DNA from 2 places in the Enterobacter sp. QK-SA4 genome. Region 1 is predicted to be linked to the other one. Evidence: predicted binding sites of a transcription regulator. Region 1 holds the regulator's gene; the other holds the start of a gene.
What was found. Region 1 encodes Fur, which represses iron uptake genes when iron is present. Its sites were predicted from a motif close to ATAATAATGAGAACNACTATCAA; they were not measured.

Region 1 (12,048 bases):
GCGTTTTAACCTTCAGCTCCATCGTGGACGGTTCGTCACAGACGATGACTGATTTCGGATGCAGCTGCAGGCAGCTGATGGTCCACATATGGTTTACGTTGCCTTCAACGGCAGCCTGGAGCGCTTGCGCTTTCACGCCGCCCAGCACCAGAATCATCACTTCTTCGGCATCCAGCAGGGTGCCTACGCCAACGGTCAGGGCGTATTTTGGAACCTGGTTAACATCGCCGTCAAAGAAGCGGGAGTTTGCCACGCGCGTGTCATGGGTCAGCGTTTTAATACGGGTGCGGGAAGCCAGAGATGACGCCGGTTCGTTGAACGCGATATGACCATCGTTGCCCACGCCACCCATGAACAGGTGGATCTTACCGTAAGAACGGATTTTTTCTTCATACTGACGGCATTCTGCGTCAATATCAGGCGCGTTTCCATTCAGCAGGTTAATATTTTCAGATGGAATATCAACGTGATCAAAGAAATTGCGGTGCATAAAGCTATGGTAGCTTTCCGGGTGGTCTTTCGGTAAGCCAACGTATTCATCCATATTGAAGGTTACAACATGTTTGAAGCTAACCTGGCCTGCTTTATGCATCTCAACCAGCGCCTTATAGGCGGTCAGCGGCGTGCCGCCTGTCGGAAGTCCAAGAACGAAAGGACGATCTGCGGTCGGTTTAAAGGCGTTAATGCGGTTAACGATATGGCGAGCGGCCCATTTACCGACTTGTTCAGCAGTTGCCAGGGGAATCAGTCTCATTGTTCACCTCAAGAGTTAAAGTAGAAGAGTGGGCGGATGGCTATCGGAACCTGATACTTAAGCGTAACCTGGAAACTTTCAGGCCGGATCAATCCGTCTTGATTTTTTGAATGATAAAATAAGTTTTCGCTGTTAGCCAGTATAAGGGAGGGTAAATAACGATATTTGGTGACAAAAATCACAAAAAGTACGCGTTTAATTTGCGATACGAATTAATTTTTCACACACTCACAATGCCAGTGAAGCATCAACTGTATCTATAGTTCGTGACACAATAAAAAACAGAGCTGAGAACATGCCTTAAACGGGGTCTCATAGGGGGAAGAAAGTGAGTATTCTAGGTTATTTACAAAAGGTTGGCCGCGCGCTTATGGTGCCGGTCGCCACGCTGCCTGCCGCAGCCATCCTGATGGGTGTCGGCTACTGGATCGACCCCAACGGCTGGGGTAATACCAGCGCGCTGGCGGCGTTCTTTATCAAGTCGGGTTCCGCCATTATCGACAACATGTCCGTGTTGTTCGCGATTGGTGTGGCTTACGGTATGTCCAAAGACAAAGACGGCGCCGCTGCGCTGACCGGTTTTGTCGGTTTCCTCGTGTTAACCACCCTCTGCTCGCCTGCAGCGGTGGCCATGATCCAAAAAATTCCGGCGGACCAGGTTCCGGCGGCGTTCGGTAAGATCAGCAACCAGTTTGTCGGTATCCTTGTGGGTATCATCTCCGCCGAACTGTATAACCGCTTCAGCAGCGTAGAGCTGCCGAAAGCGCTCTCCTTCTTTAGCGGTCGCCGCCTGGTTCCTATCCTGACCTCGTTTGTGATGATCGTTGTCGCGTTCATCATGATGTACGTCTGGCCGATGATCTTCGACGGCCTGGTGAACTTCGGTGAGCACATCCAGAAACTGGGTTCTGTCGGTGCGGGCGTGTACGCGTTCTTCAACCGTCTGCTGATCCCGGTCGGTCTGCACCACGCGCTGAACTCCGTATTCTGGTTCGACGTTGCCGGTATTAACGATATCCCTAACTTCCTGGGTGGCGCACAGTCCATCGAAGCAGGTAAAGCGGTTGTCGGTATCACCGGTCGTTACCAGGCGGGCTTCTTCCCGATCATGATGTTTGGTCTGCCGGGTGCTGCGCTGGCTATCTACCACTGCGCGCGTCCAGAGAACAAAGCGAAAGTGCTGGGTATCATGATGGCGGGGGCGTTCGCGGCCTTCTTCACCGGTATCACCGAGCCGCTGGAGTTCTCCTTCATGTTCGTGGCGCCGGTTCTGTATGTGATCCACGCCGTGCTGACCGGTATCTCCGTGTTCATCGCTGCCAGCATGCACTGGATTGCCGGTTTCGGCTTCAGCGCCGGTCTGGTGGATATGGTGCTGTCGTCCCGTAACCCGCTGGCGACCCACTGGTGGATGCTGATCCCGCAAGGTCTGGTGTTCTTCGCGATCTACTACATGGTGTTCCGTTTCACTATCACCAAATTCAACCTGATGACCCCGGGTCGTGAACTGGCCGTGGCCGGTAGCGAAGCGGATGGTCAGGATGTGAACGTGAGCGGTGCTCAGGATCAGGACGTTTCAGGCCTGGCGCGTCAGTATATCGCCGCTGTCGGCGGTTCTGACAACCTGACCGGTATCGACGCCTGTATCACTCGTCTGCGTCTGAACGTCAAAGACTCTTCCCTGGTGAACGAAGCGCTGGCTAAACGTCTTGGTGCTTCCGGTGTTATTCGCCTGAACAAAACCAGCGTGCAAATTATCGTTGGCTTCGTGGCAGAGAAAATTGCTAACGCCATGAAAACCACCGGTCCGGTAGCCGCAGCAGAAGCTTCTGCCGCCCCTGCCGCCGCGCCAGCGGCTGCAAAACCGCAGGCGGTACCTAACGCGAAAACGGTCGCCGCGCTGGTTTCACCGGTAACAGGTGAAGTGGTTGCGATTGAGCAGGTGCCTGATGAAGCCTTCGCCAGCAAAGCGGTGGGTGACGGTGTGGCGGTGAAACCAACGGAAAAAATCGTTGTGTCTCCGGCGGCCGGTACCATCGTGAAAATCTTCAACACCAACCACGCGTTCTGCCTCGAAACCGAAAATGGCGCGGAGATCGTTGTCCATATGGGTATCGATACCGTCGCGCTGAACGGTCAGGGCTTTACTCGCCTGGTGGAAGAGGGCGCTGAAGTGGTGGCCGGGCAGCCGATTCTGGAAATGGATCTGGACTTCCTGAACGCCAACGCGCGCTCCATGATAAGTCCGGTCGTTTGCAGCAACATCGACGACTTCAGTGGCCTGGTCATTCAGGCGAAAGGTCAGGTTGTTGCGGGGCAAACGCCGCTGTATGAGATTAAAGGCAAGTAATCGCTCCTGAGTAGAGTCATGCCTTAAGCGGCGGGGGATATCCTCCGCCGCTTTTTTTTGCAGCAAAAGCCCCCATTATTTTCTTCAGAGACGTTTTAAGGGTTGTCACTACGTCCGGCTTATAAGATCATATGCCGTTATACGTTGTTTACGCTTTGAGGAATCCACGATGAGTGAGGCAGAAGCCCGCCCGAGTAACTTTATTCGTCAGATCATCGATGAAGATCTGGCCAGTGGTAAGCACACCACAGTTCATACCCGCTTCCCGCCGGAGCCGAACGGCTACCTGCATATCGGGCATGCGAAGTCCATCTGCCTGAACTTTGGCATTGCGCAAGACTACCAGGGACAGTGCAACCTGCGTTTCGATGACACCAACCCAGTAAAAGAAGACATCGAATACGTTGAGTCCATCAAGAATGACGTGCAATGGCTGGGCTTCAACTGGTCTGGCGATATCTGCTACTCCTCTGACTATTTTGATCAGCTGTACGCCTACGCGGTTGAACTGATCAACAAGGGGCTGGCGTATGTTGACGAACTGTCTGCTGATGAAATCCGTGAATATCGCGGTACGCTGACCGCGCCGGGCAAAAACAGCCCGTTCCGCGATCGCAGCGTGGAAGAGAACCTGGCGCTGTTTGAAAAAATGCGTGCCGGCGGCTTCGAAGAAGGCAAAGCGTGCCTGCGTGCCAAAATCGACATGGCGTCTCCGTTCATCGTGATGCGCGATCCGGTGCTGTACCGCATTAAGTTTGCGGAACACCATCAGACCGGCAACAAGTGGTGCATCTATCCGATGTACGACTTTACCCACTGCATCAGCGATGCGCTGGAAGGCATTACGCACTCTCTGTGTACGCTGGAGTTCCAGGACAACCGTCGTCTGTACGACTGGGTTCTGGATAACATCACCATTCCTGTGCATCCGCGCCAGTACGAGTTCTCTCGTCTGAATCTGGAATACACCGTGATGTCCAAGCGTAAGCTGAACCTGCTGGTGACCGACAAGCACGTTGAGGGCTGGGATGACCCACGTATGCCAACCATCTCGGGTCTGCGTCGTCGTGGATACACTGCCGCCTCTATTCGTGAGTTCTGCAAGCGTATCGGCGTGACCAAGCAGGACAACACCATTGAGATGGCTTCCCTGGAATCCTGCATTCGCGAAGATCTCAACGAAAACGCTCCGCGCGCGATGGCGGTTATCGATCCGGTGAAGCTGGTTATCGAAAACTATCCGCAGGGTGAAAGCGAGCTGGTCTCCATGCCTAACCATCCGAACAAACCGGAAATGGGAAGCCGTGATGTGCCGTTCAGCGGCGAGATCTGGATTGACCGCGCTGACTTCCGCGAAGAAGCCAACAAGCAGTACAAGCGTCTGGTGCTGGGTAAAGAAGTGCGTCTGCGTAACGCCTACGTCATCAAAGCCGAGCGCGTAGAGAAAGATGCAGAAGGGAATATCACCACCATCTTCTGTTCTTATGACGCTGAAACGTTGAGCAAAGATCCTGCAGACGGCCGCAAGGTGAAGGGCGTTATTCACTGGGTGAGCGCTTCCCACGCGCTGCCGGTAGAAATTCGCCTGTACGATCGCCTGTTCAGCGTGCCTAACCCTGGTGCTGCGGAAGACTTCCTGGCGACCATCAACCCGGAATCTCTGGTGATCAAGCAGGGTTATGCGGAGCCTTCTCTGAAAGCCGCTGAAGCGGGCAAAGCGTTCCAGTTCGAACGTGAAGGTTACTTCTGCCTGGACAGCCGTTACAGCACGGCGGAAAAACCGGTATTCAACCGTACCGTAGGCCTGCGTGATACCTGGACGAAGATCGGCGAATAATATTGCTGGTCTGGTCAATGAGAGACAAACGCCGCACCATGCGGCGTTTTTTTATTTAACGATCAGGGTATTAAGACAGGGCCTAAAAAGGTGTGATAAAAATATCAGGTCAATGAGGTGCTACTTATTTTTTTAAAAAAAGTTTGTGTCATTACGAAAAACAAAAAGGTGATAAAAAAGGAAAGATAATCCACGTCTAGCCACTGAAATACCTGATAATTCCCCGCCATTGCTCGCCTCTCTGCAAATGTTACAAATCACTACCAATTATGTGCACTTCGTCATAATCCTGACTTTTGCCCGCTAAAAAGCATTGATAATTCGCGTCGCGAAAAATAACCTAAAGACGGTAGTTAATTCGAGGGTATTTAAAACTACCCCTGACCATTTGGTCTTTTTTATTTACGCCGCTTCAGGCGTTTTAATTCGTCAAAGAGGAATAATCTATGCGTACGTTCAGTGGCAAACGTAGTGCGCTGGCGCTGGCTATTGCCGGTGTGACAGCAATGTCGGGCCTGGTGGTGACACCAGAGGCGAAAGCGGCAGGCTTCATCGACGATTCTACCCTCACGGGCGGTATTTATTACTGGCAGCGTGAACGTGACCGTAAAGACGTCACCGAAGACAAATACAAAACCAACCTTTCTCACTCCACCTGGAACGCCAACCTGGACTTCCAGTCAGGCTATGCCGCGGATATGTTCGGTCTGGATATTGCTGCGTTTACCGCGATTGAAATGGCGGAAAACGGTGACAGCGCCCACCCGAACGAAATTGCCTTCTCCTCCAGCAACAAAGCCTATAAAGAAGACTGGTCCGGGGATAAGAGCGGTATCAGCCTTTATAAAGCCGCTGCAAAATTTAAATACGGTCCGGTTTGGGCGCGCGGTGGTTATATTCAGCCAACCGGTCAGACTCTGTTAGCGCCGCACTGGAGCTTTATGCCGGGTACCTATCAGGGTGCAGAAGCCGGGGCGAATTTTGACTACGGTGATGCGGGGGCGTTGAGCTTCTCCTATATGTGGACCAACGAGTACAAAGCGCCGTGGCACATTGAAATGGACAAGTTCTACTAGAACGATAAAAAAACCAAAGTCGATTACCTGCACTCGCTGGGCGCGAAGTACGACTTCAAAAACGATCTGGTGCTTGAAGCGGCATTCGGTCAGGCACAAGGCTATGTCGATCAATATTTTGCCAAGGCCAGCTACAAATTTGATGTCGCGGGTAGCCCGCTGAGCACCAGCTACCAGTTCTACGGTACGCGCGACAAGGTCAGCAACGGTGGCGTCAACGACATTTATGACGGCACCGCGTGGCTGCAGGCGTTAACCTTCGGCTATAAGGTTGGTCAGGTTGATTTGCGTCTGGAAGGCACATGGGTGAAGGCGGAAGGGCAGCAGGGCTACTTCCTGCAGCGTATGACCCCGACCTACGCCTCCTCCAACGGTCGTCTTGATATCTGGTGGGATAACCGCTCTGACTTCAACGCCGACGGTGAGAAAGCGGTCTTCTTTGGCGCAATGTATGACCTGAAAAACTGGAACCTGCCGGGCTGGGCCGTGGGTGCCTCTTACGCTTACGCCTGGGACGCAAAACCTGCCGATATGGCCACGCCGGACGCATACTACGATCCCAACTATCGCCTGAAAGAGTCTTCCTACAGCCTCGATGCTATCTATACCCTGCAGGATGGCCGCGCGAAAGGCACGATGTTCAAACTTCACTTCACTCAGTATGACAACCACTCCGATATCCCGAGCTATGCGGGCGGTTACGGCAACATCTTCCAGGATGAACGTGACGTGAAATTCATGGTTATTGCCCCATTCACCATCTTCTGATGAACGCACCGGCGGGCTGAGTCCCGCCGGTATGGAGACTGTACATGATGAAAAAAATCGTAATCGTCGCGTTGCTGGCATCAGGGCTGGTGGCGTGTGCTCAGAATCAGGCGCCGAAAGAGGACTCCCGTCTGAAGGAGGCGTATAGCGCCTGCATAAATACTGCGGAAGGATCGCCGGAGAAAATTCAAGCCTGTCAGAGCGTGCTGAACGTGCTGAAGAAAGAGAAAGCGCATGAGCAGTTCGCGACGCAGGAGAACGTCCGCGTGATGGATTACCAGGCCTGTATCCAGGCGCGTAAAACCGGTAACGATCAGGAAGTGGCGAAGCGTTGCGATAAGATCTGGAACGAGATACGCAATAACAATAAATAAGTGCTTTACGCCCGGTGGCGCTGCGCTTGCCGGGCCTACAAAGGTGTCATAGCCCGTAGGCCCGGCAAGCGCAGCGCCACCGGGCTTTTTCAGGCAAAAAAAAAGCCAACCTTGCGGCTGGCTCAGAGTATGAATACTGATTATTTCGCGTCGTGCGCGTGGTCGTCTTCGCGGCAGTCGCCTTCAGCGCAGTGACCGTAAAGATACAGGCTGTGGTTCGTCAGGCGGATGCCATGACGCGCCGCGATTTCACGCTGGCGTGATTCAATGGAATCATCGCTGAATTCAATGACCTTGCCGCAATCGAGGCAGATCAGGTGATCGTGGTGCTGCTGCTGGGTCAGTTCGAAAACAGATTTACCGCCTTCGAAATTATGACGGGTAACAATGCCCGCGTCATCAAACTGGTTCAGCACGCGATAGACGGTAGCCAGCCCGATCTCTTCACCCATGTCGATAAGACGTTTATAGAGGTCTTCCGCACTGACATGGTGATTGTCTGGACCCTGAAGCACTTCAAGGATTTTTAACCGAGGAAGCGTAACTTTCAGGCCAGCCTTCTTTAATGCGGTATTGTTGTCAGTCATGCGGAATCTGTCCTGTTGCTAAACGATTCACTTCTGTAGGAAGTGACAGAAAATGCACCCGGGATAATGCGTCTCATTATAGAACTGCCATGGCTAAATGAAAACTGCAAGTCTCAGGCAAAATATGCTTATAAAAACGTGGTATCACCAACAAACTTGCTCAATGGAAAACCACGTTTTATCAGGGAGACATTGTACAGGTCTGGGCGAAAAAGTTAAAAGATTGTAGCGATTAATTTAATCGGTTTGACCTGGAGCACGGGCGCAGCCGCCGCTGCGCCGCGATAAAATCAGGCGTTCAGAATATCGTCCAGGTGCAGTTCCTCACGGATCTGCTTAACCCACTTCTCAACGCGCTCTGCGGTCAGCTCTGGCTGACGGTCTTCGTCGATGGCCAGACCCACGAAATGATCGTCATCGGCCAGGCCTTTAGACGCTTCGAAGTGGTAACCGGCGGTCGGCCAGTGGCCTACGATAATCGCGCCGTTCGGCTCAATGATATCGCGGATGGTGCCCAGCGCGTCACAGAAGTATTCGGCGTAGTCTTCCTGATCGCCACAGCCAAACAGGGCGACCAGCTTACCGTTGAAGTCCACTTCTTCCAGCGTCGGGAAGAAATCATCCCAGTCGCACTGGGCTTCACCGTAGTACCAGGTTGGGATACCCAGCAGCAGAATGTCATAGCCTTCGAGATCTTCTTTGCTGCTCTTGGCGATGTCATGCACATCAGCAACGTCTTTACCGAGCTGTTTTTGAATGTTTTTCGCGATATTTTCGGTATTGCCGGTATCACTGCCAAAGAAAATGCCGATGATTGCCATGAGTAAAATAACCTCTTGAAACTTAATAGTATGGTGGCGCAATTTGGCCACGGATAAGGGCAATAATAGCAGAACTGGCAACCCTGCGGAAACAGCTATCGCGCAGGACTGCACTCTGTGCTACATGAAAAGGGTAATTAAGGGAATTTTCAGACTTATGCCTGGCCGCGCAACGTCTCAAGCTGGGCGATCAGCATCTCTTCAATGAGCTCGCTACGGCTGATATTTCGGGCCTCGGCCAGCTCATTAAGTGCATCGACCGCGTCGGCGTTGAGCTTCAGTTCGACACGCTTAAGCCCACGATTTTTATCGCGTTTAAGCTGGTTGCGTTTATTGATACGCAGCTGTTCATCGCGCGAAAGCGGATTCGTCTTGGGTCGTCCCGGGCGACGCTCATTCGCGAACAGATCTAGTGTCGTACGGTCCGTTTGTTCTTTGGCCATGATTCTGAGACTTCGGGGGAAACACGCCGCCCTGCTAATGCCCGGGCGATAAGCGCGCCATCATACATCACCAAAAACGGCACGCCAACGACTGGACGCCTGCAGCCTTCCAGTCGCTTTCTTTTTAATCAATTTGCAGTATCAGCGAGATAGCGGCGAATGGTGCGCAGCACAGCATCCGGTTTTTCCGCATGCACCCAGTGCCCTGCACCGGCAATCACGTGGGCGCGAGCCTGCGGGAATTGGGCCAGCAGCGTGTCGCGGTACGCGTCGGTAACGTAAGGCGAGTTGCCGCCGCGAATAAAGAGAGTGGGGTATGGCCAGGCGGGGACGGTTTCCCAGCCGACGATGTTATTGTACTGGTCCCAGAGCACCGGCACGTTAAAACGCCATTGCCCGTCAACAAACGACTTCAGCAGGAACTGAACGACGCCTTCTTCATTAAGATGCTCACGCATGACGGCAGCCGCCTGTTGGCGCGTCGCGACACCCGCTTCTGTGACCGCATTAATGGCGGCAAAAATCTCGTCGTGACGGCGAACGTCATAATCCACGGGCGCGACGTCAATCACCACCAGGCCGCTAATACGGTCCGGGGCCAGTGCCGTCAGGGCCATCACCGCTTTGCCACCCATTGAATGCCCGATGAGGGTCACCTTTTGCAGGTCGTGGGCATCCAGCGTATCCAGCAGATCCTGCGCCATCGCCGCGTAGGTCATCTCGTCGGAACGCCCGGAAAGACCATGATTGCGCATATCGACCTGTAAAATATCGTGGTCGGTAACCAGATCGCGCGCCAGCACGCCCAGGTTATCCAGACTACCAAAAAGCCCGTGAACCAGTACGATGGGAGAATTATTGTTCGGCGATTGTGCAGTTTGCGCTCGGGTATTCAATTTCATGGCAAAGTTCTTTTTTTACGTATGTCAGGTTAGGGTATCATGTTGACCATTCTGCCGCCCGGCTGCAAGGTTCCAGTTTAATCTGACTTTTGCTGCCAACCTGGTTTGACGCTATCCGCTGTTGGGATTTGACCTTATAATCCCAATGACTTGTATTCAGATAAGATATCGCACTGGATTAAGATGAAAACAATCGAAGTTGATGACGAACTCTATCAGTATATTGCCAGCCAGACGCGGCATATCGGGGAGAGCGCGTCCGACATTTTACGGCGCATGCTTAAAATTTCCGCCGCTTCACAGCCTGCTACCCCAGTCACCAAAGATGTCGTGTCTCAGCCGAGCGTTGTTGCACAAGCAAAACCTGCCGTGACGCCGGCAAAAGATAAAGTGCGCGCGATGCGCGAGCTGCTGCTCTCCGATGAATACGCGGAGCAGAAAAAGGCCGTTAACCGCTTTATGCTGGTGCTGTCTACACTTTACTCACTGGATAACAAAGCGTTTGCTGAAGCGACCGAGTCGCTTCACGGCCGTACTCGCGTCTATTTCGCAGGCGACGAGCAGACGCTGCTGCAAAATGGCAATCAAACCAAACCCAAACATGTTCCTGGCACCCCGTACTGGGTGATCACCAATACCAATACGGGCCGCAAGTGCAGCATGATTGAACACATCATGCAGTCCATGCAGTTCCCGGCGGAATTGATTGAAAAGGTTTGCGGTACAATTTAACCCTTGCATCAGAAGGACCCGGTAATGGCAAATCACAGCCGTGCAGGCCAACCTGCACAACAAAGCGATTTGATTAACGTCGCTCAGCTGACCGCGCAGTATTATGTGCTGAAACCGGTCGTGGGCAACGCAGAACACGCAGTGAAGTTTGGTACATCCGGTCACCGCGGCAGCGCGGCGCGCCACAGCTTTAACGAACCGCACATTCTGGCCATTGCTCAGGCCATTGCGGAAGAGCGCGCTAAAAACGGCGTTACCGGTCCGTGCTACGTGGGGAAAGATACCCATGCCTTGTCTGAACCGGCGTTCATCTCTGTTGTGGAAGTGCTGGCGGCAAACGGCGTCGACGTGATTGTTCAGGAGAACAATGGCTTCACCCCAACCCCTGCGGTCTCTAACGCCATCCTGGTGCACAACAAAAAAGGTGGCGCGCTGGCTGACGGTATCGTTATCACGCCATCCCACAACCCGCCGGAAGACGGTGGTATCAAATACAACCCGCCTAACGGCGGCCCGGCCGATACCAACGTCACCAAAGTGGTGGAAGATCGTGCGAACGCGCTGCTGGCTGACGGTCTGAAAGGCGTGAAGCGCATTTCTCTGGATGCTGCCATGGCGTCCGGTCACGTGAAAGAGCAGGATCTGGTTCAGCCGTTCGTGGAAGGGCTGGCGGATATCGTCGATATGGCGGCCATCCAGAAAGCCGGGCTGAAGCTGGGCGTGGATCCGCTGGGCGGCTCCGGTATCGAATACTGGAAACGTATCGCCGAGCATTACAAGCTGGATCTGACCATCGTGAACGATCACGTCGATCAGACCTTCCGCTTTATGCACTTGGACAAAGACGGCGCGATCCGTATGGACTGCTCCTCCGAGTGCGCGATGGCGGGCCTGCTGGCGCTGCGTGATAAATTCGATCTGGCGTTTGCTAACGACCCGGATTATGACCGTCACGGTATCGTCACCCCTGCCGGGCTGATGAACCCGAACCACTATCTGGCTGTTGCAATTAACTATCTGTTCCAGCACCGCCCGCAGTGGGGCAAAGAGGTGGCCGTCGGTAAAACGCTGGTTTCCTCCGCGATGATCGACCGCGTGGTCGAGGCGCTGGGCCGCAAGCTGGTGGAAGTGCCGGTGGGCTTCAAATGGTTCGTTGACGGTCTGCACGACGGCAGCTTCGGCTTCGGCGGTGAAGAGAGCGCGGGCGCATCTTTCCTGCGTTTCGACGGCACGCCATGGTCAACCGATAAAGACGGCATCATCATGTGCCTGCTGGCGGCTGAAATCACCGCTGTCACCGGTAAGAACCCGCAGGAACACTACAACGACCTGGCGGCACGCTTTGGTGCACCAAGCTATAACCGTATTCAGGCTGGCGCGACGTCAGCCCAGAAAGCGGCCCTG
Region 2 (12,048 bases), 3.1 Mb from region 1:
GCGCTGCGGTATGTTCAGCTCTGACCGTTCAATCCGTGATTATCAGGCCCGTATCTGGCAGGCAAAACGCTAAGGAAGCGCGATGGAGAGTAAACGTCTGGACAGCGCCGCGCAGGCGGCGGGAATCAGCCTCAGTTACATTAATGCGCACGGCAAACCGCAGTCTATTGGCGCCGACACCAAAAGACGTTTGCTTGATGCCATGCACAAGGCCGACGCGAAAGCGTCGGTTGCGCCGGTGCCGAACGTGAAGGTGTTCACCGCAGGCAAAAAGATGCCGCTGGCGGTGGAGGGGCGCGGCGAGTTTAGCTGGCTGCTTACCACCGAAGAGGGGCATCAGCACAAAGGCCACGCCACCGGCGGCAAAACGTTAAACCTTCCGGCGAAGCTGCCGGAGGGGTATCACACCCTCACGCTCACCCAGGATGACCTGCGTTTCCATTGCCGGGTGATCGTCGCGCCAAAACGCTGCTACGAGCCGCAGGCGTTGCTCGAAGGCAAAAAGCTGTGGGGCGCCTGCGTGCAGCTCTACACCCTGCGCTCCGACAGCAACTGGGGCATCGGTGATTTTGGCGATCTGAAAAAGATGCTGGTGGATGTAGGAGAGCGCGGCGGCGCGTTTATCGGGCTCAACCCGATCCACGCGCTCTATCCGGCCAACCCGGAGAGCGCCAGCCCGTATAGCCCGTCGTCCCGCCGCTGGCTGAACGTGATTTATATCGACGTTAACGCGTTAGATGACTTCAAAAACAGCAAAGAGGCGCAGGCGTGGTGGAAACTCAGCACCACGCAGCAGGCACTGAAGCAGGCGCGCGACGCGGACTGGGTGGACTATTCCACCGTCACGGCGCTGAAAATGGCCGCGCTGCGTCTGGCGTGGAAAGGCTTTTCGCAGCGCGATGACGAGCAGATGGCCGCGTTCCGCCAGTTTGTAACGCAGGAGGGCGAGAGCCTGTACTGGCAGGCGGCGTTTGATGCGCTGCACGCGTATCAGGTGAAAGAGGACGAAATGCGCTGGGGCTGGCCGGTCTGGCCGGAAGCGTATCAGTCCGTCGACACGCCTGAAGTAAAAGCGTTCTGTAAAAAATATGCCGATGAAGTGGACTTCTACCTGTGGCTGCAGTGGCTGGCGTACAGCCAGTTTGCCGCCTGCTGGCAGGTGAGCCAGGGCTATAAGATGCCGATCGGCCTATATCGCGATCTGGCCGTGGGCGTGGCGGAAGGCGGCGCGGAAACCTGGTGCGACCGCGAGCTTTACTGTCTGAAAGCCTCCGTCGGCGCGCCACCGGATATCCTTGGCCCGCTCGGCCAGAACTGGGGATTGCCGCCGATGGATCCGCACGTCATGGCGGCGCGCGCCTACGAGCCATTTATCGACCTGCTGCGCGCGAACATGCAGAACTGCGGCGCGCTGCGTATCGACCACGTGATGTCCGTGCTGCGTCTGTGGTGGATCCCCTACGGTGAAACGGCCGATCACGGCGCGTACGTGCAGTATCCGGTTGACGATCTGCTGTCGATCCTCGCGCTGGAAAGCAAGCGCCATCAGTGCATGGTGATCGGTGAAGATCTCGGTACCGTGCCGGTGGAAATTGTCAGCAAGCTCCGCGACAGCGGCGTCTACTCCTATAAAGTGCTCTATTTTGAAAACGACCATGAGAAAACCTTCCGCGCGCCGAAAGCGTACCCTGAACAGTCAATGGCAGTCGCGACGACGCATGACCTTCCTACGCTTCGTGGCTATTGGGAAAGCGGCGATCTGACGCTCGGTAAAACGCTGGGTCTGTATCCTGATGAAGAGGTTTTGCGCGGCCTGTATCAGGATCGCGAGCTCTCTAAGCAGGGGCTGCTGGATGCGCTGCACAAGCAGGGCTGTCTGCCGAAACGTGCCGGACATAAGGCGTCATTGATGTCGATGACCGCGACCCTCAACCGTGGTTTGCAGCGCTATATTGCCGACAGCAATAGCGCCCTGCTGGGCCTGCAGCCGGAAGACTGGATTGATATGGCGGAGCCGGTGAACATTCCGGGCACTAGCTATCAGTACAAGAACTGGCGTCGCAAGCTGTCCACAACGCTTGAGAAGATGTTTGCCGATGACGGGGTGAACAAGCTGATTAAGGATTTGGACAAGCGGCGAAAAGCAGCCGCGAAGAAGTGATAAAAAACCCGCCAGTGGCGGGTTTTTTATTGCCCGGTGGCGCTACGCTTACCGGGCCTGCATGGATCGAGTAGGCCGGGTAAGCGTCAGCGCCACCCGGCTTTTTTACATCAAACCACCATATTCAACAGCAGCACCCCGACCAGACCACACACCGAAATAATGGTTTCCAGCGCGGACCAGGACTTGATGGTTTCACCGATCGTCAGGTTGAAGTACTCCTTGAACAGCCAGAAGCCAGGGTCGTTAACGTGAGAGAAAATCACGCTACCGGAACCGACGGCAATAACCATCAGCTCAGGGCTTACGCCCGTGGTCGCAATCAGCGGGGCAACGATACCGCCCGCGGTGATCGCCGCAACGGTCGCAGAACCCAGCGCAATACGCAGAACCGCGGCAATAGACCAGGCCATCAGGAGCGGCGATACGTTGGTTTCATGCATCATGGCAGCGATGTATTTGTCCACGCCGCTGTCGACCAGAACCTGCTTGAATGCACCGCCGCCGCCGATGATCAGGAGCATCATGGCAATGATTTTGATGGAAGAGGTCAGCGTGTCGTTGATCTGATCCATCGAGCGACCACGGTTCAGACCGAAGGTGAACATCGCGATCAGCACGGCAATCAGCGTTGCCATCACCGGGTCACCCAGGAATTCCGCCACGGACAGGAACGCATGACCTTTCGGCAGGATCATCTCTGCCACGGCGCGCATCGCCATCAGGATCACCGGTACCAGAGAGGTCCAGACGCTGACGCCAAAGCCAGGCATCTCTTCTTCCGTGAAGGTTTTGGCGCTGTACAGACCTTCCGGAATCGGCTTATCAATGCCTTTCAGGAAGCGGGCATAAACCGGGCCCGCCAGAATCACGGTTGGGATCGCCAGAATCGTACCGAACAGCAGGGTTTTACCCATATCCGCGTGGAAGATGGTTGCGATAGCGGTTGGACCCGGGTGCGGCGGCAGGAAGCCGTGAGTCACGGACAGCGCCGCAGCCATTGGCACACCGACATACAGCAGCGGGATGTTTGCCGCAGCCGCGATGGTGAACACCAGCGGCAGCATCAGCACGAAGCCCACTTCATAGAACAGCGCGAAGCCGACGGTAAAACCGGTTAATACCACCGCCCACTGGATGTTCTTCTTGCCAAATTTGGCAATCAGCGTGGTGGCGATACGCTGCGCGCCCCCGCAGTCTGCCAGCATTTTGCCGAGCATGGCGCCGAAGCCCATGATCAGCGCCAGGCTGCCGAGCGTGCCGCCGACGCCGGCTTTGATGGAACTTATAACTTTAACCAGCGGCATACCCTGCATCAGACCGACTGCAAGTGCCACCAGAACCAGAGCGATAAATCCGTTCATTTTGAAGCGGATCATCAAGAGCAGTAATAACACAACACCGATAGCAACGATGACTAATGGCATGATTTACCTGGCCTTTGAATTGTTATGGGTAACGTCATTGTTTCAACGACAAATTCCGATTGTCCCAACTGGGAACAGAGAAGTAACGGCACTAATACTGATGCCTTTTAAACGATTAAGTTTAGTCGGCTGTTATGGGTGTGCTTAGTGCCCATGAGAATGATACGGGTAACATGACGTGATTGAGAATCACCCTGGCAGGCAAAATGTGAATTATGAGACGCAGGTCAACATATAGAGGGAGAGGTAAACGCAAAACGGTAACCATGAGGTTACCGTTTTTAATGTTTCACCCTCGCACGAGGAAGAGGGCATCAGACCGCACTGTTTCTGTAGGCCCGGCAAGCACAGCGCCACCGGGCGATACAGACGGATACTGAATTAGTAGTAAGAGTGCTCGCCGCGCTGGTGCTCGGTCAGGTCACGCACGCCTTTCAGTTCCGGGAACTCGTTCAGCAGCTGCTTCTCGATCCCTTCTTTCAGCGTCACATCGACCATGGAACAGCCGTTACAGCCGCCGCCAAACTGCAGAATGGCAAAACCTTCGTCGGTGATTTCCATCAGGGAAACACGACCGCCGTGGCCCGCCAGCTGTGGGTTAATCTGGGATTGCAGCAGATACTCAACGCGCTCCATCAGCGGGGCATCGTCAGACACTTTACGCATTTTCGCGTTCGGTGCTTTCAGGGTCAGCTGAGAACCCAGCTGGTCGGTGACGAAGTCGATCTCCGCATCTTCAAGATACGGTGCGCTCAGCTCATCAACGTAGGCGGTGAGCTGCTCAAATTTAAGGGCAGTGTCGGTGGCTTCCACAGCGTCCGGAGGACAATAAGAAACACCACATTCTGCATTCGGAGTGCCTGGATTAATCACAAACACGCGGATCTGCGTCCCTTCTTCCTGATTTGCCAGCAGTTTGGCAAAGTGCGCTTGTGCAGAATCGGAAATACGGATCATAGCTTTGGCCTAATAGTTGACTAAATTACCTGGGTATAATCATACGCCCATTGAAGAAGGGCTACAAGGTACGGCACAGACACCATACCTGAACCGACGCGGCGCCGCTTCGCAAAAGCAGTCGGGAAAGTTCAGCAACGGTACTGCCCGTGGTGACGACATCATCCACAATCGCGATATGGAGACCGTCGACCGGCAATTCAAGGCGAAAGGCATTTTTGAGGTTTCTTTTGCGAAGCCGGGCGCTGAGCTGATGCTGGATGGCGGTGGCATGAACGCGTGTCAGCGCGTGGGCCTCATACCGGCAGCCGAGCCACCGCGCGAGGGGACGGCAGATCAGGTCACTCTGGTTATAGCCGCGCCGCCAGTGCCGACGCCGGTATAAGGGAACATTCACCACCATGTCAATTTTCGGCAATGCCCGGTGACGTCGCGCTTGCAGAACCGCCAGCAACAGCAGTCGGGCAAGGGGCTGTGCCAGCGAGCTCTGCCCGGAAAACTTCAGCGCATGAACCAGTCTGCTCAGCGGGGGGACATAATCATCCACGGCCACCAGCGCGCTCCACGGCGGGGATTTTTTCAGGCAGCGGCCACAGGGCAACGAGGGGTTTGTGGCCGGTAAACCACATTGTGGACAGATCCCGATACGCCATTCCAGCGCTCGCGTGCAGACGGAGCAGACGCCCCACCCGCTGAGCGCCAGCGGCATTTGGCATAGCCAGCACAAGCCGGGTACTGTTAGCATGTGCAACCTCCATGTGAAAAAAGAGAACAGTAACTGATGAAGACGCTGTGGTGGCAGACCGTAGGGACAGGAAATTGCCATCTTGTGCTGCTGCACGGATGGGGCCTGAACGCGGAGATATGGCATTGCATACGAGAGGAACTTGCCTCGCATTTCACGCTGCATCTGGTGGACTTACCCGGCTTTGGCCGCAGCCGCGGGTATGGCGCGTTGTCGCTTGATGAGATGGCGCAGCAGGTTCTGGACGCTGCGCCGCAAAACGCGGTTTGGCTGGGCTGGAGCCTGGGCGGGCTGGTGGCGAGCCAGATTGCGCTGTCGCGGCCTGACCGCGTAAAAGCGCTGGTGACGGTGGCGTCATCGCCCTGTTTTAGCGCGCAGGAAGAGTGGCCGGGGATCAAGCCTGACGTGCTGGCGGGCTTCCAGCAGCAGCTGAGCGAAGATTTCCAGCGGACCGTAGAGCGGTTCCTGGCATTGCAGACAATGGGCACTGACACCGCGCGTAAGGATGCCCGAACGCTGAAGCAGACCGTGCTTTCGCTGCCGATGCCGGAGGTTGAGGTGCTTAACGGCGGTCTTGAGCTCCTGAAAACGGTTGACCTGCGCGAACCGCTGGCAGCTCTGACGGTGCCGCACCTGCGTATCTACGGTTATCTCGACGGGATTGTGCCGCGCAAAGTGGTTCCGCTGCTGGATTCGCTCTGGCCGGACAGCGAATCGCAGATCGTTGCCAAAGCCGCACATGCCCCGTTTATCTCTCATCCGACGGAATTTTGTTCAGCGCTCATTGCGTTAAGTCAACGTTTCGACTGATTATTTTCTATCCATCCTGGAAAAAATAACACACCGCAACCATACTCCAGATGTCGTTGCGGTTGTTCTGCCTACGATAATCAAAACAACAATCCTATGGAGAGTCAGGCTATGAAACTTGTTACAGGTATTGTCACTTCTCTGGTTATTGGGTCACTGTCATTTGGCGTCTTTGCGGCAAAAGAGCTGGAAAAAGATAAAGTTGCCGGCATGAATTTGACGAAAATTGGTGAGATTTCTACGTCTGACACCACCGCGCCGATGGACGCGAGAAAAGAGCTGTCGAAGAAAGCGGATGAGCTGGGCGGAACGTACTACGTCGTCACCAGCGCTGAAAAGCAGACCAAAAACGTGCGCGCAACGGCGGACGTCTACAAGTAATATAATAAAGCCGGGCAGCGATGCCCGGCTTTATTAACGCAGCGCCCACCACTCCCTGAGGCAGGCCTTTCCTTCCGGACAGCTTTTACAGCTGCCGGAAAGACAGCCGTCCGGCTCTTCCTGAATCCGCACCGCTTTCCCCATGGCTTCCAGTCTTTCCAGCATGGCATCGATCATCGGCTGCGGCGTATGCAGGCTGAGGCTCAGCTGTTTCGCCTGCATTCGCCCTTGCAGTGCCAGCAGGTCACGAACCTGAATCAACGATGCCATAGGTTGCTCCTTAGTGACAGTCGCCCGCCGGGCTGCTGCAGCAGGTTGCGGCGGTTTTACGGTTTGCCAGCAGGTCGATGTCGACGCGGCTGCGCGCACGCCGCAGCAGGCCGAGCACTAACACGTTAAACAGCACAACCGCGAGAATGCAGACCAGGCTGTAGCGCGGATGCTGGCTGAAGTTAACGGTTTGATAGAAGAGCGTCGACAGCGAGTAGGCAATGTTTAATCCCCACAGGATAGAGAAGCCCATCCAGCCGCGGCTGGACTCGCGGGCAATCGCCCCCATCACGGAGATGCACGGAATGTAGAGCAGAACAAAGATGAGGTAGCTGTAGGCCGCGGACGCGCTGCCAAACTTCTCGCCCATCACGCCCATGGCACCCGTCGCCATTTCGCCGTCACCTTTGCTGGCCTCAATCGGGTTCGCCAGCACGCTCAGGCTAAAGGTGTCCTTCAGGCTCTGCCAGGTTTCCTCTACGGCACCCAGCAGTTCATGACCGAGATGAAACTCTGCCGGATTAAAGTCCTGTTCCTGAATGTTCTCAGCGGTGTAGAGCGTGTTCAGGGTACCGACAACCACCTCTTTTGCCATCGCGCCGGTGAACAGGCCGACGGTTGCCTGCCAGTTATCCTCATGCACGCCAATCGGTTTGAAGACCGGCGTGATGACGCGGCTGACGGAGGCGAGGGCAGAGTCGTTAATGTTATCCGCTGCCTGTCCACTCAGGGTGAAGCTGTTCAGCGCGCTCAGGAAAATACTGACGATGACAATCACCTTACCGGCGCGCAGGACGAAGCCTTTCAGGCGCTGCCAGGTCTGGATCGCCAGGCTTTTCAGATGGGGGACGTGGTACACCGGCAATTCCATCACAAACGGTGACGCTTCACCGCGCATGATGGTGTGCTTCAGCATTAAACCGGTGAGGATCGCCATCACGATTCCCAGCACGTAGAGCGAGAAGACCGCCAGCGCGCCCTGCTGACCAAAGAAGGCTGCGGCAAAGACCGCAAAAATGGCCAGACGGGCACCGCAGGACATAAACGGCGCCATCATGATGGTCATCAGACGTTCACGCGGCGCATCCAGGGTGCGTGCGCCCATCACCGACGGCACGTTACAGCCGAAGCCGACAATCAGCGGGACGAAGGATTTACCCGGCAGACCCAGCGCCTGCATCAGACGATCCATCACGAACGCGGCGCGCGCCATGTAGCCGGAATCTTCCAGGAACGAGAGGAACAGATACATCATGCCGATCTGCGGCACCAGAGGCAGAACGGTGTTGATACCGCCGCCGATCCCCTGCGCGAGGAAGATGGTTAGCCATTCCGGGAAGTGCAGGGTGTAACCTACCCACTGAATCCCGTGGACGAAGACCGCGACGGAACCGGCGTCGAAAATGGGCTGGAGGGCGCCGCCGATGTTAATGGCGAGCAGGAACATCACGTACATGACCAGCAGGAAGATGGGCAAACCGAGGAAGCGGTTAAGCACAACCTTGTCCACCGCCGCCGTAAAGCGGCTGGGCTCTGCCGTCAGGGCGTTGCTGACAACGTCGCAAATCGAGGCGATGGCCTGGTAACGTGCATCGGCGATGTGCAGCGCCGGGTCGTCCAGCTCGTCGCTAAGACGGGCCACCGTGGCGTCCAGCTTATCGGCCGCATGCCCGGCGTAAGCGCGGCTGTAGATATCCCCTTCCAGCATCTGCAGGCCAAGCCACAGGCGCTGTTTTGCTGGCATACCGGTGTCCATTTCCTGCGCCAGCACGTTGGCTTCGCGCAGGAGAGGCTGCGCGTAATGCACCAGCTCAATGTCATGATTGCCCTGGTGACGGTCAATGGCCAGCTTCAGCGCATCAATACCGCGAGCGCGCGTCGAGACCAGCGGAACGACCGGGCAACCCAGGCGCGCGGAGAGGGCATCGACGTCGATACGCAGCTTTTGTTTCTCCGCAATGTCGAGCATGTTGAGCGCCACAATGCAGGGGATCCCCAGCTCCAGCAGCTGCAGCGTCAGATAAAGGTTACGCTCGAGATTGGAGGCGTCGACCACGTTGATCAGCAGGTCCGCGTCGCCGCCAAGAATATAGTGGCAGGCAATCTGCTCATCGAGCGAAGTTTGCGACGAAATGGTGGTTAACGAATAGGTGCCGGGAAGGTCAACCAGCGTCACCTGGTTGTCCGTTGTCGTGAACTGGCCCTCTTTACGCTCAACCGTCACGCCCGCCCAGTTGCCCACGCGCTGGCGTGCGCCGGTCAGCTGGTTAAAAAGGGTGGTCTTGCCGGAATTAGGATTGCCAATTAAGCCAATAGTTAACTTTTTCATTTTTTTAGACTCACTGAAACCGCTGGCTTGTTATCGGGATAAGGCTTCGACTTCTATTAACGCGAGGTCTTTCTTACGCAGCACCAGATTTACGCGGCGGGTTTCGATGTGAACCGGATCGCCCAGCGGCGCCACGCGCACGACCTGGAATGACGAGCCGGGCAGCATGCCCAGCGACAGCAGCTTTTGCCGATAGGCCGGGCTAATTTCGCGGGTAAAACCGGTAATTTTCCATGCACTGTCTGGAGTGAATTGCATAACGCCTGATTCCACGAAAGGTTAAATTATCTACTATGGGATGATAATGAGAATAGTTTTTATCAGCAATATTAAAACTGTGACGGAATGTTGTTTGCGGTATTAATTTACGGCCTGTTTGACCTGGCTCAATATTTGCTGAATTGCCTGGAAAACGAAAAGGGGAGTATTTGTTAACGGGGTGATAATTCGTGGTTTAAATATGGCTATGCAATCGGTTTCATATATTTCGATATGAATTTATTCCCCCCACCCATGAGGACGAGGGGAAAAGACCGCACCGTGCGATCCCCTCTCCCCTTGGGGAGAGGGTTAGGGTGAGGGGCATTGACAGCCTTAGCGTTTCTTACCCATCGCTGCCGCCAGCGCATCCATCATCGCGCTGTTGCCTGCAGGCTGAGCATCACGTCCGCGCGGTTTTGCCGCTTTCGCGGCCGGGCGCTGCTGCTCGCGGCCACCGCCATTGCCGCCGCGGCGCGCGCTGGTGTCGCCCGGCTGTTCGTCCAGACGCATGGTCAGCGCGATACGCTTGCGCTGCAGATCCACTTCCAGCACTTTGACCTTCACGATGTCACCCGCTTTAACCACGGTGTGCGGGTCTTCAACGAACTTGTCGGCGAGGGATGAGATATGCACCAGGCCGTCCTGATGCACGCCGATATCCACAAACGCGCCAAAGTTGGTGACGTTGGTCACCGCGCCCTCCAGCACCATGCCCGGCAGGAGGTCGTTCATGGTTTCCACGCCGTCAGCAAAGGTCGCCGTTTTGAACTCAGGACGCGGATCGCGGCCCGGCTTTTCCAGCTCTTTGATGATGTCGGTGACGGTTGGGACACCAAACTTGTCGTCGGTGAAATCAACGGCTTTCAGGTTGCGCAGGGCGCTGCTGTCACCCATGAGATCTTTCAGCGCCTGCTGGGTGGCGGCCAGAATGCGTTCCACCACAGGGTACGCTTCCGGGTGAACGGTAGAGGCATCCAGCGGGTTATCGCCGTGGTTGATTCGCAGGAAGCCTGCACACTGCTCAAAGGCTTTTGGCCCCAGACGGCTCACCTTCAGCAGCTGCTGACGGTTCTGGAACTGGCCGTTCTCATCACGCCAGGCGACGATGTTCTGCGCCATCATGCGGGTTAAGCCCGCCACGCGGGTCAGCAGGGGAACGGAGGCGGTGTTCAGGTCAACGCCGACGGCGTTTACGCAGTCTTCCACCACCGCATCCAGCTTGCGCGCCAGCTGAGTCTGGCTCACGTCGTGCTGATACTGGCCCACGCCGATGGATTTCGGATCGATCTTCACCAGCTCCGCCAGCGGATCCTGCAGGCGGCGAGCGATAGAGACCGCACCGCGCAGGGAAACGTCCAGGTCCGGGAACTCCTGGGCCGCCAGCTCGGACGCGGAATAGACGGATGCCCCCGCTTCGCTGACGATCACTTTCTGCGCCGTCACTTTCGGGAACTGCTTCTGCACGTCGAGGTAGAAACGCTCGGTTTCGCGTGAGGCCGTACCGTTGCCGATGGCAACCAGCTCCACGTTGTATTTTTCGCACAGCGCCGCCACCACGACGGCCGCTTTCGCTGCCTGGCCAGTGTGCGGATAGATGGTATCGGTCGCCACCAGCTTGCCGGTGCCGTCCACCACAGCGACCTTCACGCCGGTACGCAGGCCCGGATCGAGACCCATGGTCGCGCGCAGGCCGGCAGGGGCGGCCATCAGCAGGTCGTGCAGGTTACGGGCGAAGACGTTGATTGCTTCATCTTCGGCGCGCTCGCGCACGGTGCCCATCAGCTCGGTTTCGAGGTGCATCAACACCTTGATGCGCCAGGTCCAGCTCACCACGCCTTTGCGCCAGCTGTCCGCCGGGGCGTTGTTCAGGCGCAGGCCGAGATGGTCGATAATGATCTGCTCGCAGTGGCTCTCTTTCGGCGGCTCGTCAAACTGCGGGTCGGCGTTCAGGGAGAGCTGGAGCACGCCTTCGTTGCGGCCGCGGAACATCGCCAGCGCGCGGTGTGAAGGGGCGGTAGAGATCGGTTCGTGGTGATCGAAGTAGTCGCGGAATTTCGCGCCTTCTTCCTCTTTACCCGCGACGACGGTAGAGACGATGTGGGCATTCTTCCACAGGTAATCACGCACTTTAGCGAGCAGGGCGGCGTCTTCGGCGAAGCGCTCCATCAGAATGTAGCGCGCGCCGTCGAGGGCGGCCTTGGTGTCCGCTACGCCTTTGTCGGCGTCGATGAATTTCGCCGCTTCGGTTTCCGGGTCGTGGGACGGCTCGTTCCACAGCAGGTCGGCCAGCGGCTCAAGACCCGCTTCAATCGCAATCTGCCCGCGCGTGCGGCGCTTCGGTTTGTACGGCAGATAGAGATCTTCGAGTTCGGTTTTGCTCAGGGTGCCGTTGATGGCGCTTTCCAGCTCGCTGGTCAGCTTGCCCTGTTCGCCGATGGATTTGAGGATCGCCTGACGACGTTCTTCCAGCTCGCGCAGATAGCCCAGACGGGTCTCCAGGTTACGCAGCTGCGTGTCATCCAGACCGCCGGTGACTTCCTTACGATAGCGTGCAATAAACGGCACGGTGTTCCCTTCATCAAGCAGGCGAACGGCAGCTTCTACCTGTTCGGCTCTGGCCTGAATATCACCCGCAATAATGCGGCAGAGCGAATCTTTCATCATGGCTTTATCATCTGTTGAGTCGAAAAATCAGGGGATAGTTATA

Region 2: the regulator Fur is predicted to act here: its motif matches at 9,379-9,401, upstream of feoA (ferrous iron transporter A).

The regions. Positions count from the first base shown of each region.
Region 1 covers NZ_JBXFXH010000007.1:3,448,891-3,460,938, reverse strand. The annotation lists gene nagB (glucosamine-6-phosphate deaminase) at 1-754, opposite strand, end outside; gene nagE (N-acetylglucosamine-specific PTS transporter subunit IIBC) at 1,083-3,104, shown strand; gene glnS (glutamine--tRNA ligase) at 3,274-4,941, shown strand; partial or broken gene chiP (chitoporin ChiP) at 5,388-6,785, shown strand; gene chiQ (ChiQ/YbfN family lipoprotein) at 6,833-7,159, shown strand; gene fur (ferric iron uptake transcriptional regulator) at 7,300-7,746, opposite strand; gene fldA (flavodoxin FldA) at 8,037-8,567, opposite strand; gene ybfE (LexA regulated protein) at 8,723-9,010, opposite strand; gene ybfF (esterase) at 9,139-9,912, opposite strand; gene seqA (replication initiation negative regulator SeqA) at 10,096-10,644, shown strand; gene pgm (phosphoglucomutase (alpha-D-glucose-1,6-bisphosphate-dependent)) at 10,669-12,048, shown strand, end outside.
Region 2 covers NZ_JBXFXH010000007.1:344,406-356,453, forward strand. The annotation lists gene malP (maltodextrin phosphorylase) at 1-73, shown strand, start outside; gene malQ (4-alpha-glucanotransferase) at 83-2,161, shown strand; gene gntT (gluconate transporter) at 2,272-3,588, opposite strand; gene nfuA (Fe-S biogenesis protein NfuA) at 3,970-4,545, opposite strand; gene gntX (DNA utilization protein GntX) at 4,607-5,290, opposite strand; gene bioH (pimeloyl-ACP methyl ester esterase BioH) at 5,327-6,100, shown strand; gene AC1VYI_RS03110 (YdgH/BhsA/McbA-like domain containing protein) at 6,212-6,481, shown strand; gene feoC ([Fe-S]-dependent transcriptional repressor FeoC) at 6,515-6,751, opposite strand; gene feoB (Fe(2+) transporter permease subunit FeoB) at 6,762-9,080, opposite strand; gene feoA (ferrous iron transporter A) at 9,111-9,338, opposite strand; gene AC1VYI_RS03130 (Tex family protein) at 9,675-12,005, opposite strand.